3 regions of the Streptomyces sp. NPDC054757 genome follow, and region 1 is predicted to be linked to each of the others. Evidence: riboswitches for the same ligand, from Rfam matches in the RefSeq annotation. Region 1 holds a riboswitch; each other region holds the start of a gene.
What was found. Region 1 has a riboswitch for cobalamin ahead of metE (5-methyltetrahydropteroyltriglutamate--homocysteine S-methyltransferase). Riboswitches for the same ligand answer to the same signal wherever they lie in the genome.
Positions count from the first base shown of each region.

Region 2: it holds a riboswitch for cobalamin, as region 1 does, so the genes downstream of both, ACWGKJ_RS25185 (CbtB domain-containing protein) here and metE (5-methyltetrahydropteroyltriglutamate--homocysteine S-methyltransferase) in region 1, are expected to answer to the same signal.
Region 3: it holds a riboswitch for cobalamin, as region 1 does, so the genes downstream of both, ACWGKJ_RS26680 (cobalamin biosynthesis protein) here and metE (5-methyltetrahydropteroyltriglutamate--homocysteine S-methyltransferase) in region 1, are expected to answer to the same signal.

Region 1 covers NZ_JBSHBW010000006.1:234,067-238,644, reverse strand. Annotated here, with positions in the region: gene metE (5-methyltetrahydropteroyltriglutamate--homocysteine S-methyltransferase) at 1-2,162, opposite strand, end outside; cobalamin riboswitch at 2,326-2,548, opposite strand; gene ACWGKJ_RS11340 (SAM-dependent methyltransferase) at 2,657-3,490, opposite strand; gene ACWGKJ_RS11335 (carotenoid oxygenase family protein) at 3,749-4,578, shown strand, end outside.
Region 2 covers NZ_JBSHBW010000023.1:107,094-111,671, forward strand. Annotated here, with positions in the region: gene ACWGKJ_RS25170 (aldo/keto reductase family oxidoreductase) at 1-173, shown strand, start outside; gene ACWGKJ_RS25175 ((2Fe-2S)-binding protein) at 415-1,212, opposite strand; gene ACWGKJ_RS25180 (CbtA family protein) at 1,209-2,075, opposite strand; gene ACWGKJ_RS25185 (CbtB domain-containing protein) at 2,111-2,326, opposite strand; cobalamin riboswitch at 2,363-2,485, opposite strand; gene tsaD (tRNA (adenosine(37)-N6)-threonylcarbamoyltransferase complex transferase subunit TsaD) at 2,648-3,718, shown strand; gene alaS (alanine--tRNA ligase) at 4,054-4,578, shown strand, end outside.
Region 3 covers NZ_JBSHBW010000026.1:41,997-46,574, reverse strand. Annotated here, with positions in the region: gene ACWGKJ_RS26695 (class II aldolase/adducin family protein) at 1-402, opposite strand, end outside; gene ACWGKJ_RS26690 (inorganic phosphate transporter) at 739-1,989, shown strand; gene ACWGKJ_RS26685 (hypothetical protein) at 2,017-2,280, shown strand; cobalamin riboswitch at 2,373-2,510, shown strand; gene ACWGKJ_RS26680 (cobalamin biosynthesis protein) at 2,634-3,563, shown strand; gene ACWGKJ_RS26675 (cobyric acid synthase) at 3,560-4,578, shown strand, end outside.

The DNA.
Region 1 (4,578 bases):
GCCGCGGCCTCCTGCGCGCTCGGTACCCGCGGCGAGTGGATGTCGTACACACCGGGCCCCGCCTCACGCGGGTAGCCGTGCCCGGCCAGTTCGCGGGCGACCTGCATATGGGAGCGGGCCGCCTCCAGGCTGATGACATCGGCGTCGAGGTCGTCGATGGCCTGGACGATGTCGCCGAACTCGGCGTAGCACATATGCGTGTGGATCTGGGTGGCCGGCTGTACTCCGCTCGTCGTGAGGCGGAAGGACTCGGTGGCCCAGTCCAGATACGCGGCGCGGTCGGCTGAGCGCAGCGGCAGCGTTTCGCGCAGGGCCGGTTCATCGACCTGGATGACCGGAGTACCCGCGCTCTCCAGGTCGCCGACCTCGTCCCGCAGGGCCAGGGCGACCTGCCGGGCGGTGTCGCCGAGCGGCTGGTCGTCGCGGACGAAGGACCAGGCGAGCATGGTGACCGGGCCGGTGAGCATGCCCTTGACCGGGCGGCCGGTCAGGGACTGGGCGTACGTCGTCCAGCGCACCGTCATCGGCTCCGGACGTGAGATGTCGCCGGCCAGGATCGGCGGGCGGACATAGCGGGTCCCGTAGGACTGCACCCACCCCTGCTGGGTGGCGAGATAGCCGGTGAGCTGCTCGGCGAAGTACTGCACCATGTCGTTGCGCTCGGGCTCGCCGTGCACCAGGACATCCAGCCCCGCCGTCTCCTGGAAGGCGATCACCTGCTGGATCTCGTCCCTGACGCGCTCCTCGTACCCCGCGGTGCCGATGCGCCGGGCCCGCAGGTCGGCGCGGGCCGCCCGCAATCCGGTGGTCTGCGGGAACGAGCCGATCGTGGTGGTCGGCAGGAGCGGCAGCCCGAGGCGGGCGCGCTGGGCGGCGGCCCGCTCGGTGTACGGCTGGGAGCGGTGCGTATCCGCGTCCGTGACCGCGGCGGCCCTGGCCCGTACGGCGGGGTCACGGGTGATCGCCGACCCCGCCCGGGAGGCCAGATCGGCCCGGTTGGCGGCCAGTTCGGCCGCGATGGCGCCGGTACCCCCGGCAAGTCCCCTGGCGAGGGTCGCGATCTCCGTGGTCTTCTGCCGGGCGAAGGCGAGCCAGCGCAGGATCTGCGGGTCGATGTCCCGTTCGGCGGTCGCGTCGAGCGGCACATGCAGGAGCGAGCAGGAGGCGGCGACGTCGACCCGGTCCGCCAGGCCGAGCAGGGTGCCAAGGGTGGCCAGTGACTTCTCCAGGTCGTTGACCCAGACGTTGCGCCCGTCGACCACACCGGCGACCAGGCGCTTGCCGGGCAGCCCGCCGACGGCGGCCAGCGCGTCCACATTGGCCGCGGCGGTGCCGGTGAAATCGAGCGCCAGGCCCTCCACCGGAGCCTTCGCCAGGACGGGCAGCGCGTCACCGAGCCGGTCGAAGTAGGAGGCGACCAGCAGCTTCGGGCGGTCGCCGAGCGAACCGAGCATCCGGTAGGCGCGTGCGGTGGCGTTCAGTTCGGCGGGGGTGCGGTCCTGGACGAGGGCCGGCTCGTCCAGCTGGACCCACTCCGCGCCCGCCGCCCGCAGATCGGCCAGCACCTCGGCGTAGACGGGCAGCAGCCGGTCGAGCAGCGTCAGCGGTTCGAAGTCCGCCGCGACGCCCGGGGCGGGCTTGGCCAGCAGCAGATAGGTGACCGGGCCGACGAGGACGGGGCGGGCGGTGAGCCCGCCGGCGGTCGCCTCCCGGAACTCCCCGGTCTGCTGGGTGGAGTCGGCGGTGAACACCGTGTCCGGGCCCAGTTCGGGCACCAGATAGTGGTAGTTGGTGTCGAACCACTTGGTCATCTCCAGGGGCGCGACCTCCTGAGTGCCGCGTGCCATCGCGAAGTAGCCGTCGAGTGCGTCGGCCTCGACGGCCTTGCGGTGCCGCTCGGGGATCGCGCCGACCATGACGCTGGTGTCCAGTACGTGGTCGTAGTACGAGAAGTCACCGGTGGGCACCTCATGGATGCCGGACTCCGCCAGGCGCTGCCAGTTCGACCGGCGCAGATCTGCGGCGGTCTCCCGGAGGCCGTCGGCGTCGACGCGGCCCTTCCAGTAACCCTCGACGGCCTTCTTCAGTTCCCGGTTCGGGCCCTGGCGGGGGTAGCCGTACACGGTGGCCCGTGCTGCCGCGGCTTCGGGCTTCGCTGTCACGGAAATCTCCTTCGCGAGATGACTCCTTGAGATCCCGGAGACGGGACGGGAGCGCGAAGGGATGACGGACCGTAGGGCCTCGCACGTGCCATGAGGCACGGCTGTCCCGCCGGTATGCGCGCCGACCCGCCCACGAGGTCACCGGGATGTCCGTACGCGAACGGTCGCGCACGGGCAACGGGCAGGTCTTCGGACTCGCGGGCACGGTCACCCTCCAAGGGGCGTCCACCTACTGGCCGTCGCTTCCCAGACCCGGCCGGGCCCAGTGCGTATGACGGCGGTCGTTCCCACTCACCGCTGCGGGGCAGTCCCGGATTTCCACCGGGTTCCCTCTTACGACGCATCCCGCCTGGCGGACGGGGCGAACCAGTTGCACCAGCCAGCCTAGGCGGAGACTCCCCGGCGCGGGGGCATCTGCCCACATCGCGGACGGTGATGTGGGACACCGGGCGGTCCTGACGGCCGCCCGGCGCCCCGCCGCTCCCGTCCGGCGGCTACCTCTTCACCCCGAGTCCCGCCCAGATCGGGGCCGAGGCGGCATCGGGTCCGGCCTCCGGGTGTCCGATCTCGGGTACGACGGTCGCGGGCCGCCACAGATGGGGCGCGACCAGACCGGGCTCGATCAGCTCCGTGCCGTCGAAAAAGCGCAGTGTCTCGTCCCGGGTGAGCGGCCGCAGCGCCGTGCCCTCGGCCGCGAAATCGTCCTGCAGCGTGGCGGAGCCACCCGCGAGCTCCCGGGCGAACACCGATATCACCAGACAGCTGCCGGCGGGCAGCGCGTCCATCAGGCGCCGGACGACGGCGTGCGGCTGGTCCTTCGGGTCGATCCAGTGCAGCAGCAGCCCCATCGTCAGGGCCACCGGCTGCCCGAGGTCGAGGGTGTCGCGCAGTTCCGCGGACCCGAGAATGCTGTCCGGATCGGTGAAGTCCGCCGGGATGTACGCGGTGCGCCCGGCCGGGCTGCTGACGTGCAGGGCCCGGGAGTGGGCGAGGACGATCGGATCGTTGTCCGCGTACACGACGCGCGATTCCGGCGCCGTCTCCTGCGCGACCTCGTGCAGATTGGGCGACGTCGGTATGCCCGTGCCGATGTCCAGGAACTGCCGGATGCCCGCCTCGCCCGCCAGATACCGCACAGCACGCAGTACGAACTCCCGGTTGATCCGGGCGGCCAGCTGCACCGACGGCATCTTCTCGGCCACCGTGGCGGCCATGGCACGGTCGGCGGGATAGTTCGTCTTGCCGCCCAGGAACACATCGTAGATACGGGCGGGATGGGCCCTGTCCGTACGCAGGTCGATCGGCGCCCGGTCGTTCGCAGGGCTCATCCACTCGTCCGGTGACGACAACGGATCTCTCCTCTGTTGCTCAACGCTTGGGGTCGATAGTGAACTTGATCCACGGCCATGTCCAACACAGGGTGCGCAGCCCGGGGGTGGTGCTCGCACCACCCCCGGTTCGGGCCCCAGCACTCCTGTGCCGCGGTGCTTTCCGGCGCACGCTGTTCCCTGTCGGCGACGGAAGGTCCGCCGGCGGAGGGTCCGGCAGACCACTGCCGGGCCCGGCCACGAAACGGGGAGGGCCTGATGGCCAGTCACACACGGCGGAGGATTCTGCAGGGGGCGGCGCTCGCGGCGGCGGGGAGCGTGGTCGGGGGCCTGGGGCTCGGCCCCTGCGCCTCCTCGGCGTCGGCCGCGGTCGCCGCCGGGGGAGAGGGCGCGCAGACGTTCCCCTTCCTGGAGGGCGCGTTCGCGCCGGTCACCGAGGAACTGACCGCGTTCGGCCTGAAGGTCACCGGGCGGGTGCCGCGCGACCTGGACGGCCGCTTCCTGCGTACCGGCCCGAATGCCCTCGGTATCGAGGACCCGCGGGCGCACCACTGGATGCTGGGGGACGGCATGGTCCACGGGGTGCGGCTGCGCGACGGGCGGGCCGAGTGGTACCGCAACCGCTGGGTGCGCTCGTCGCAGGTGGCGAAGAAACTGGGCGAGCCTTACCGGGGCGAGGTCCCGCCCGACGACTTCGCGGCCAACACGCATGTGATCCCGTACAAGGGGCGCATCCTGGCGCTCCAGGAGAGCGGCCCCCTGCCGTACGAGCTGGACGGCGAGCTGAACACCCTGCGTCCGTACGACTTCCGCTCCACACTGGAGGGCGCGTTCACCGCGCACACGAAGTACGACGCCGCCGCGGACGAGCTGCACGCCGTGGCGTACTACCCGACCTGGGACCATGTCCGCCACCTCATGATCGACCGGACCGGCCGGGTGGCACGGTCCACCAGGATCCCGGTGGCGGACGCGCCGATGATGCACGACTTCGCGCTCACCCGGAAGTACGTGGTGCTCGTGGACGTACCCGTCACCTTCGACATGGCGGCGGCCGGAGCGGGCGCGGCGGTGCCCTACGTCTGGAA
Region 2 (4,578 bases), on a different contig from region 1:
GGCTGGACGCGACACCGATGTCGGTCGCCCTGGCCTGGCTGCTGCGGCGGTCGCCGAACATCCTGCTCATTCCCGGCACCTCGTCGGTGGCGCACCTGCGCGAGAACGCAGCCGGTGCGGGACTCTCGCTCTCCGACGAGGAACTCGTGGAGTTGGACAAGATCGGCCACTAGGGCGCGTTTCGAAAGTAGCGCCGTCCGCCCGAAGGGCGGGGCCGACGGCGCCTGGCGCGTGCGATCGCAAGGCGGAGGATCGTCCTCGTACTGGACGTACTTGGACGACTCCGACAACGCGGCGAGCGTGCGTGCCAGGCGTCGTCGGCCAGGCGGGACTTTCGAAACACGTCCTAGCAGAGCGCGCAGCCCGGCCCCCGGCAAGACCGGGGGCAGTGGCGGATGACGTGATGCGGCCTGGTCAGCGGGACAGTACGCAGTCCCCGCACAGGGCCCCCGCGGCGCCGGGCGCGGCGCGGTAGATCAGGCAGCAGCTCCGCCGCCGGAACACTCCGTCGGGCCGCACGCTGCTCGCGTCGCGCAGTGGGGGCCGCGCCAGAAGCAGTGAGCTGATGGCGCGGGTCCGTGCGGTGAGGTTTGGGCGGCTTGCCGTGATCATGGTCGCGGCTCCGTTGACGGCCGATGCGGTGTTGCCCCAGAGGATGTGCGGGGAGACCGAGAACTCGGCCATCGCATGGGCGAGTTCGCTCAGGGGGCCGTCCACCAGACGACTGCCCAGCTCGGCGGCGAGCCGGGCCGGCGGCGCGGCTGAAGAGAGTTCGCCGGTGAGGGCCCCGACGGCAGAAGCCCCGTCAGTCACCGCCCCCTCGACAAAAGCCCTTTCGGTGAAAGCATCGGCGGGCAGCGACAAGGGGACCGGGCCGCCGGTCACAGGCTGCCATCGGAGGTCCGCGAGGCCGGGGGCGGGCACCAGCCCGTACAGCACGGCGGCGGCCAGTGCCGGTGACACCAGCCGGGCAGCCAGCCCCAGATGGGCGACGGATGCCGCGACCCGGGTCTCGACCGCCTCGGGCGGCTGCCCGCCTGCCGCGGCGAGCCACTCCCGTACGCCTGTCACCCGGGCTTCGAGCAGTGGGCCGGTGATCCGCCGCCAGGGCCCGGGGGGTTCCGTACCTGGCGGATGGGTCCGGACGCCGAAGAACGGGCCGAGCGCGGCGATCTCCTCGATCGCCGCGCTCGCCGTGGGTGGACCGCTCATGCCGGAACGGTGTCCGGCTCCTGCGAGGGGGCGGCGGCATCCGGTCGCATGGGCCGGAGCAGGCGCTCGGCCAGCGGGGCGAAGACCAGGCCGATGGCCGTCCAGAGGATGAGCTGGGCCGCGACCGAGTAGAAGCGGAAGTCGAACAGCACATCGGCCGGGAAGCCCGGGTAGACGATGTGGCCCTTCGGGTCGGTCAGCGGCAGCGGGGTCTCGGTGGCGTGATGGCCGAAGTTCTCCTTGTTGGACGCGAGATGGCCGAGCTGCGGCAGGAGCAGCATGACGATCCCGATCGCGACCACGAATGCGGCGCCGGCGAGGAGGGAGGCGTTCCAGTTGCCGAAGCGCGGCTGGAGTCGTCGGCCGAGCCACACCGCTCCCGCCAGGAAGGCCACGGAGCACACGACCATGATCAGATACAGGGCGCTGCGCTGCTGGATGGTGTCCTCGTGGCCGATCGCGGGCGGGTTGGCCGGGTACTTCAGGAACGGCACCAGATACATGCCGAGGAACCCGCCGGCGGCGACGAGCAGCGCCAGGGAGCGGGCCCGCAGACCGCCGGTGCGGCCCAGGCAGACGGTGTAGGCGACGGCGAACAGGGCGCCCATCGCCATACCGAAGAAGACGATGCCGACGCCGATGCCGAGGTTGGCCTGGATGGTGCGGCTGAACAGTTCGGGGCCGCCCGCCTCCGGTATCAGGCCGGCTGCCTTGTCGAGGGCGGCCTGGGCGGCATCGCGGCCGCTCTCGTAGTCGATGGCCTTGGATATCTGCGGCTCGGCGAAGATCCGCGCGAAGACGAAGGCGAGCAGGCCCGCGACTGCGCCGGCGAGAACGCCGCGCAGTATGAGCTTCTTTTCCATGTCGAGTTGTCCGTACGTCCAGATGCGGCGGAGGGTCAGTGGCAGGGAAAGCCGAGGAAGTGGCGGCCGTCGTGGACGAACTCGTGAATGTGCATGTCGTTGCCGAACACCGACACGGCCCCCTGGTCGACGCCGATGAAGTAGTAGACGGCCAGCGCGATCAGCGCGGTACCGACCAGCCAGAGAACGGACTTGGAGATCGGCAGGACAACCGGTGTGGCCACCGGACGGGATGTGGAAACGCTGCTCAAGGTGAGCCCTCCTTCTGGGATCGTGCGTCCCTTGCGTATGCGGGCGGAGTGAGGGCTCAGTGTCTGACTTGCCGGCCACCTTCCGGTGGCGTGGCTCACAGTGGCGCGACCGTGCTGGAATCTCACCAGCTTCCTTATGCCATCACTACACGCGCAGCGTACGGATCGCTTCTCCAGGCGGTCAATCAAGCCCATGCCAAATCCGGAGCAGGGCTGGGTGGAGCTCTGGAGGCCGGCCCCCGCGCCGTTGCGGTGACGGGCCGGCGGCGTACCTTATTGCATATACTTTGCAACTGCGTTCCGTATGCGAAAGAGGTTGTCGTGGGTTCTCCGGTGGTGCTCGGGATCGAGTCGTCGTGTGACGAAACGGGCGCCGGTCTGGTGCGGGACGGGCGATTGCTGGGGCATGCGGTGGCGTCGAGCATGGACGAGCACGCCCGCTTCGGCGGAGTGGTCCCGGAGATCGCCGCACGGGCACACGTCCACTCGTTCGTTCCCGTCGTGCGGGAGGCGCTGGAGCGGGCCGGGCTGCGGATGTCGGACATCGGTGCGGTGGCGGTCACCACGGGACCAGGTCTCTCGGGGGCGTTGCAGGTGGGTCTGGCCGGGGCGAAGACCCTGGCCTTCTCCCTGGGGGTGCCGTTGCACGGCGTGCACCATCTGGCCGGTCACGTCGCGGCCGACACACTGGAGCACGGGCCGTTGCCGGACCCGTGCATGGTGCTGATCGTGTCGGGCGGGCACACGTCCCTGCTTCTCGTACGGGACCTCGCGCGGGATCCGATCGAGCACCTGGGCGACACCATCGACGACGCCGCCGGGGAGTGCTTCGACAAGGTGGCCAGGGTGTTCGGACTGCCGTACCCGGGCGGGCCCGCCATCGACCGCACCGCGCGGGAGGGCGATCCGCGTGCCGTGGCGTTCCCCCGGCCGCTGAGCGGTCCGCGTGACGCGCGCTACGACTTCTCCTTCTCGGGGCTGAAGACCTCGGCCGCCCGCTGGGCCGAGCGGCACCGGTTGCAAGGCGAAGAGCTGCCGCTCGCCGACGGGGCGGCTTCGCTCCAGGAGGCCGTGGCCGATGTGCTGACGCGCAAGGCGGTGGCGGCCTGCCGCGAGCACGGGGTGGGAACACTCGTCGTGGTGGGCGGGGTGGCCGCCAACTCGCGGGTGCGGGCGCTGGCCGAGGAGCGCTGCCGGGCCGCCGGGATCGTGCTGCGGGTACCCCCACTGAAGCTGTGCACCGACAACGGCGCGATGGTCGCCGCCGTCGGTGATCTCCTGGTCCGGGCGGGGGCCGGACCGGCCCCGCTCGATGTCTCGGTCGATCCGTCCGCGCCGCTGGAGTACGCGGCCCTGCACCCCGTCTCCCGTACCGGTGCGAGAGCGGCGTGAACGCCACCGCACACGGCCGCCGGGCGGCGCGGGGGCCGGGATGTCGGTGAACTCGCCGTGCCGGGTCCGGCGCGCGGCGGCGGCATCGGGGCCGCGCTCCTCGACACTGTGACCGTGGACGCGCCCGGGGAACCCTGCCGCCTGCCGACTTCCCCGCGCACCGAAACAACTCTGGCCTGCCACCGGCGCCTTGGGCGGGTGCGGGCCACCCGTCCGGCGTCCGAAGGATCCGGAGGCGCGGCATTCTCCGGCCCCCGGCATCCAGACCAGCGCGGCCGTTCCCCCTTCCTGTCCGGCCCCCTTCCTGTCCGACCGATCCACCGGAGCACTGAACTTTGCGTACCGCCGACATCCGCAGCAGATTCCTCGACTACTTCGCCGAACGCGGCCACACGGTCGTCCCGAGCGCGCCGCTGCCCACCCCTGACCCGACGCTGCTGTTCGTCAACGCCGGCATGGTGCCTTTCAAGCCGTACCTGACGGGCGAGGCGGCCGCGCCGTGGGAGCGGGCCACCAGCGTGCAGAAGTGCGTACGGACCCTGGACATCGAGGAGGTCGGCCGCACCACCCGGCACGGCTCCTTCTTCCAGATGAACGGCAACTTCTCCCTCGGGGACTATTTCAAGGAGGAGGCCATCGCCTACGCCTGGGAGCTGTCCACGAACGCACGGGACGGCGGCGGCTACGGCCTGGATCCGGAGAAGATCTGGGTCACGGTCCACCACTCCGACTCCGAAGCGCGCGCCCTGTGGCGGCGGATCGCGGGGCTGCCCGACGAGCGGATCGTGGCCCGCGGGGACGAGGACAACTTCTGGTCGATGGGCGTACCCGGCCCCTGCGGTCCCTGCTCCGAGCTGTAC
Region 3 (4,578 bases), on a different contig from region 1:
CGCGTACGGGGCGACCCGCACCGGGCCGCCCAGTGCGGCGGCCATGTAGTGGACGGCGGGCAGCTCGGGGACGAGGGTGGAGACCGCCGTCGCGTGCACCGCGTGGGTGTGGACCACGGCGGTGGCGGTGGTGGCGCGGTAGACGGCGAGATGCAGGGGCAGTTCGCTGGTCGGCTTCAGCTCGCCGAGCACCTGGCGGCCCTCCAGGTCGACGGCGACGGTGTCGCCGGGGCCGAGCCGCTCGTACGGCACCCCGCTGGGGGTGACCAGGATCAGATCGCCGCAGCGCACCGAGACATTGCCCGATGTACCGACGACCAGCCCATCGGACGCGGTCCTGCGGGCGGTGGCGACCACATCGTGCCAGGCATGCGCGAGCGGACCGGTCTCATAGGACGTCACGGCACCCTCCCCCATCACATCTCACATCTGGCCCCATCACATCTGACCCCACATCCGGAACATCCGGAACATCCGGAACATCCGGAACATCCGGAACGCACCGGTCCCGGTGCGCCGCCCCGGGCACAGGCGGCCCGTCCCCGCGATGATGCCAGGCCCGCGGGCACCGCGGTACGCCGCGACGGCAGGCAGGCAGGCGGGCGGGCAAGCGGGCCGCGATGAGCGGAATGGGTGCGTCCGGGCAGGGTCACCACAGCGCCCGGCTCAGTTCATCTTCCGTTCACCCGGGTTGCCTACGTTCATCGCGTCAATGACCTCGAACGATTGCCCAGGTAAATGGAACACTTGACCCTGCTCCTTGGGATCGTGATCATTACCGCTCTCGTGTTCGACTTCACGAACGGTTTCCACGACACGGCCAACGCGATGGCCACGACCATCTCGACCGGCGCTCTCCAACCGAAGACCGCGGTGGCCATGTCCGCCGTGCTCAACCTCGTCGGGGCGTTCCTCTCCGTCGAGGTCGCCAGGACGATCTCCGGCGGGATCATCAACGAACAGGGCATCACCACCGAAGTGATCTTCGCGGCGCTCGTCGGCGCCATCCTCTGGAACCTGCTGACCTGGCTGCTCGGCCTGCCGTCCAGTTCCTCCCACGCACTCTTCGGCGGGCTCATCGGAGCCACGCTGATGTCGGTCGGCTCGTCCGGTGTCAACGGCGACGTGGTCGTCACCAAGGTCCTGCTCCCCGCGGTCGCCGCGCCGGTCGTCGCCGGTCTCGCCGCGCTGCTGGCCACCAGGCTGACGTACCGGATCGGACGCCGTACGGACGAGAAGTCCACCGCCAAGGGCTACCGGGCGGGCCAGATCGCCTCCGCCGGCCTGGTCTCGCTGGCCCACGGCACCAACGACGCGCAGAAGACCATGGGCATCATCACCCTCGCCCTGGTCACCGGCAAGGTCATCGCCCCCGGTTCGAACCCGCCGCTGTGGGTCATCGTCTCCGCGGGCACCGCCATCGCACTCGGCACCTACCTGGGCGGCTGGCGCATCATCAAGACCATGGGCAAGGGGCTCACGGAGCTCAGGCCGCAGCAGGGCTTCGCCGCCCAGACCGGTGCCGCGACCGTGATCCTGGCCTCCTCGCACCTCGGCTTCTCGCTCTCCACCACCCAGGTCTGCTCGGGCTCCGTGATGGGCGCGGGCCTCGGCCGCAAGGGCGGGGTGGTCCGCTGGTCCACCGCGACCCGGATGGCCGTCGCCTGGTGTCTGACGCTGCCCGCCGCCGCGCTCGTAGGCGCGGGCGCCGAGTTCCTGACCGGCCGCGGTCCCTGGGGTATCGGGGCCGTGGCCGTTCTGCTGGTCGCGGGCTCCGGTGTCATCTGGGCGCTCTCCCGCCGTACACCGGTCGACCGGCACAGCGTCACGCCGGACGGGCCCGCGGTCGCCGACGAGCCCGCCGGGGTGGTGACGACAGCCATCGCCGCCGTCGCCCCGCCGCCCGTCGCGGTCCCCGAAGGTCTGCGGACCACCATCCCCGCACCGGGCGGCCCCGCACCGGAGCCGACCCGGCCCGCCACGGTCTGACGGCCCGAACGAGAAGGACACCCCACCATGGACATCGACTGGGCAGCTCTCGGCACCGTCTTCGGCGTCAGCCTCGTGGCGACCGTCGGACTGGTCGGCCTCTTCACGCTCGGCGTGGTGGGGCTGGCGCGTGAGCCCGCGCCGGAGGCGGGCACCGCGACCGCACCCGCCGCCACGGCACCGGCCGGTACGGGCCGGGGCGGCACCCCGGGCGTGCGGGCGGGTTCGTACGCCTGCTTCGCGCTCTGCGCGGCGGCCGTCGCGTACGGAATCTTCCTGATCGTCGCCTGACGGCCCCGCTCCCCCGCGTCACGCCGTAGCCCCGGCGGCCCGTGTGGGGCCCGGCACAACGACTCGTCGCAGGTCAAGGGTGAGTTGACGGGTGTTCGCCGACCGTGGTGGACTGCCGGGGCCAGTACGGCGGCAGGAGAGGAAGTCCGGTGCGAATCCGGCGCGGTCCCGCCACTGTCACCGGGGGTCGCACCCCGGGAGCCAGGAACTCTCACCGCCGGTCACGTCGAACCAGGGCGCGGACACCCTGAGTGAGGACTACGCCATGCGCGGCTGCCTGCTGCCCGATCGCCCCGACACTCCGGTCACCAGCGCGGCAGGGGCCCGCCGAGGCGTACCGGCCTGCTGACCCCATGCGTGCCGAGCGTGTCTTCGTGTACGGCGCCGCCACGGGCCTCCTGGCGGACTTCCTCATCGCCGATCCCCGGCGCGGGCACCCCGTCGCCGCTTTCGGGCGGGCCGCCGCCGCAGTGGAGCGCCGGCTCTGGCGCGACCACCGCGGGTGGGGCGTCCTGCACACCGCGGTCTGCGCCGGGGGCGCGGTGGGCGCCGCCGTGCTGGCCGGGCGGGCCGTGCGCGGCCGGCCCGCGGCGGGGATCGCGCTGACCGCGGCCACCACCTGGGCCGTCGTCGGCGGCACCTCGCTGGGGCGGGAGGCGCGCGCGGTGGGCGATGCGCTGGCCGCCGGTGACACCGAGGCAGCCAGGGAGCGGCTGCCGCATCTGTGCGGACGCGATCCGCAGGCCCTGGACGCCCAGCAGATCGCGCGGGCCGTCGTGGAGTCCGTGGCCGAGAACACCTCGGACGCGGTGGTGGGCGCGCTGGTCTGGGGTGCGCTGGCCGGGGTGCCGGGGCTCGCCGGGTTCCGGGCGGTGAACACCCTGGACGCGATGGTCGGCCACCGGTCGCCCCGTTATCTGCGGTACGGCTGGGCCTCCGCCCGGCTGGACGACCTGGCGGGCTGGCCCGGCGCCCGGCTCACCGCCGTACTCGCGGTCCTCGCGGGCGGGGACCCGGGCGGCGCCCTGCGCGCCTGGCGGTCCGACGCGGGCGGCCACCCGAGCCCCAACGCGGGCCCGGTCGAGGCCTCGTTCGCGGGCGCGCTGGGTGTACGGCTCGGCGGCACCCTCTCGTACGGCGGCCGGGTCGAGCACCGGGCGGTGCTCAACGGCGGTGGCAGGCCCGTGGAGTACGGGGACATCGAGCGTGCGGTCCGGCTGTCGCGCCGGGTGTCCGTGCTGGCGCTCGCGGCGGCTCTCGTGGTGAGGAAGGTGCGCGGATGAGCGGCGGACTGCTGGTGGCCGGTACGACGTCGGACGCCGGGAAGAGCGTGGTCACGGCGGGCATCTGCCGGTGGCTGGTGCGCCGGGGGGTGAAGGTCGCGCCGTTCAAGGCGCAGAACATGTCGCTCAACTCGTTCGTCACCCGCGAGGGCGCGGAGATCGGGCGGGCCCAGGCCATGCAGGCGCAGGCGGCGCGGGTCGAGCCCACGGCCCTGATGAATCCGGTCCTGCTCAAGCCGGGGAGCGACCGGTCGAGCCAGGTCGTGCTGATGGGGAAGCCGGTGGGCGAGATGAGCGCCCGCGGCTACCACGGCGGGCGGCAGGAGGCGCTGCTCTCCACGGTGACGGACTGCCTGGCCGAGCTGCGGGGCACGTACGACGCGGTGATCTGCGAGGGGGCGGGCAGTCCCGCCGAGATCAATCTGCGGCGGACCGACATCGTGAACATGGGCATCGCGCGCGCCGCGCGGTTCCCGGTGGTCGTCGTCGGCGACATCGACCGGGGCGGTGTCTTCGCGTCGTTCTTCGGTACGACCGCGCTGCTGGCCGCCGAGGACCAGTCGCTGGTCGCGGGATATCTCGTCAACAAGTTCCGCGGCGACGTCTCCCTCCTCGAACCGGGGCTCGACATGCTGTACGGGCTGACCGGGCGGCGGACCTACGGGGTGCTGCCGTACGCGCACGGTCTGGGCATCGACGAGGAGGACGGGCTGCGGGTGTCGATGCGCGGCACCGTGCGTGAGTCCGCGGTCTCGGCGCCGTACGGGCAGGATGTTCTGCGGGTCGCCGTGTGCGCCGTGCCGCTGATGTCGAACTTCACCGATGTGGACGCGCTGGCGGCCGAACCGGGCGTCGTGGTGCGGTTCGTGGACCGTGCGGAGGAGCTGGCGGACGCGGATCTGGTGATCGTGCCGGGGACACGTGGCACAGTGCGCGCCCTGGCGTGGCTGCGCGAGCGGGGGCTCGCGGACGCGCTGGCGAGGCGGGCCGCCGAAGGCCGTCCGGTGCTGGGCAT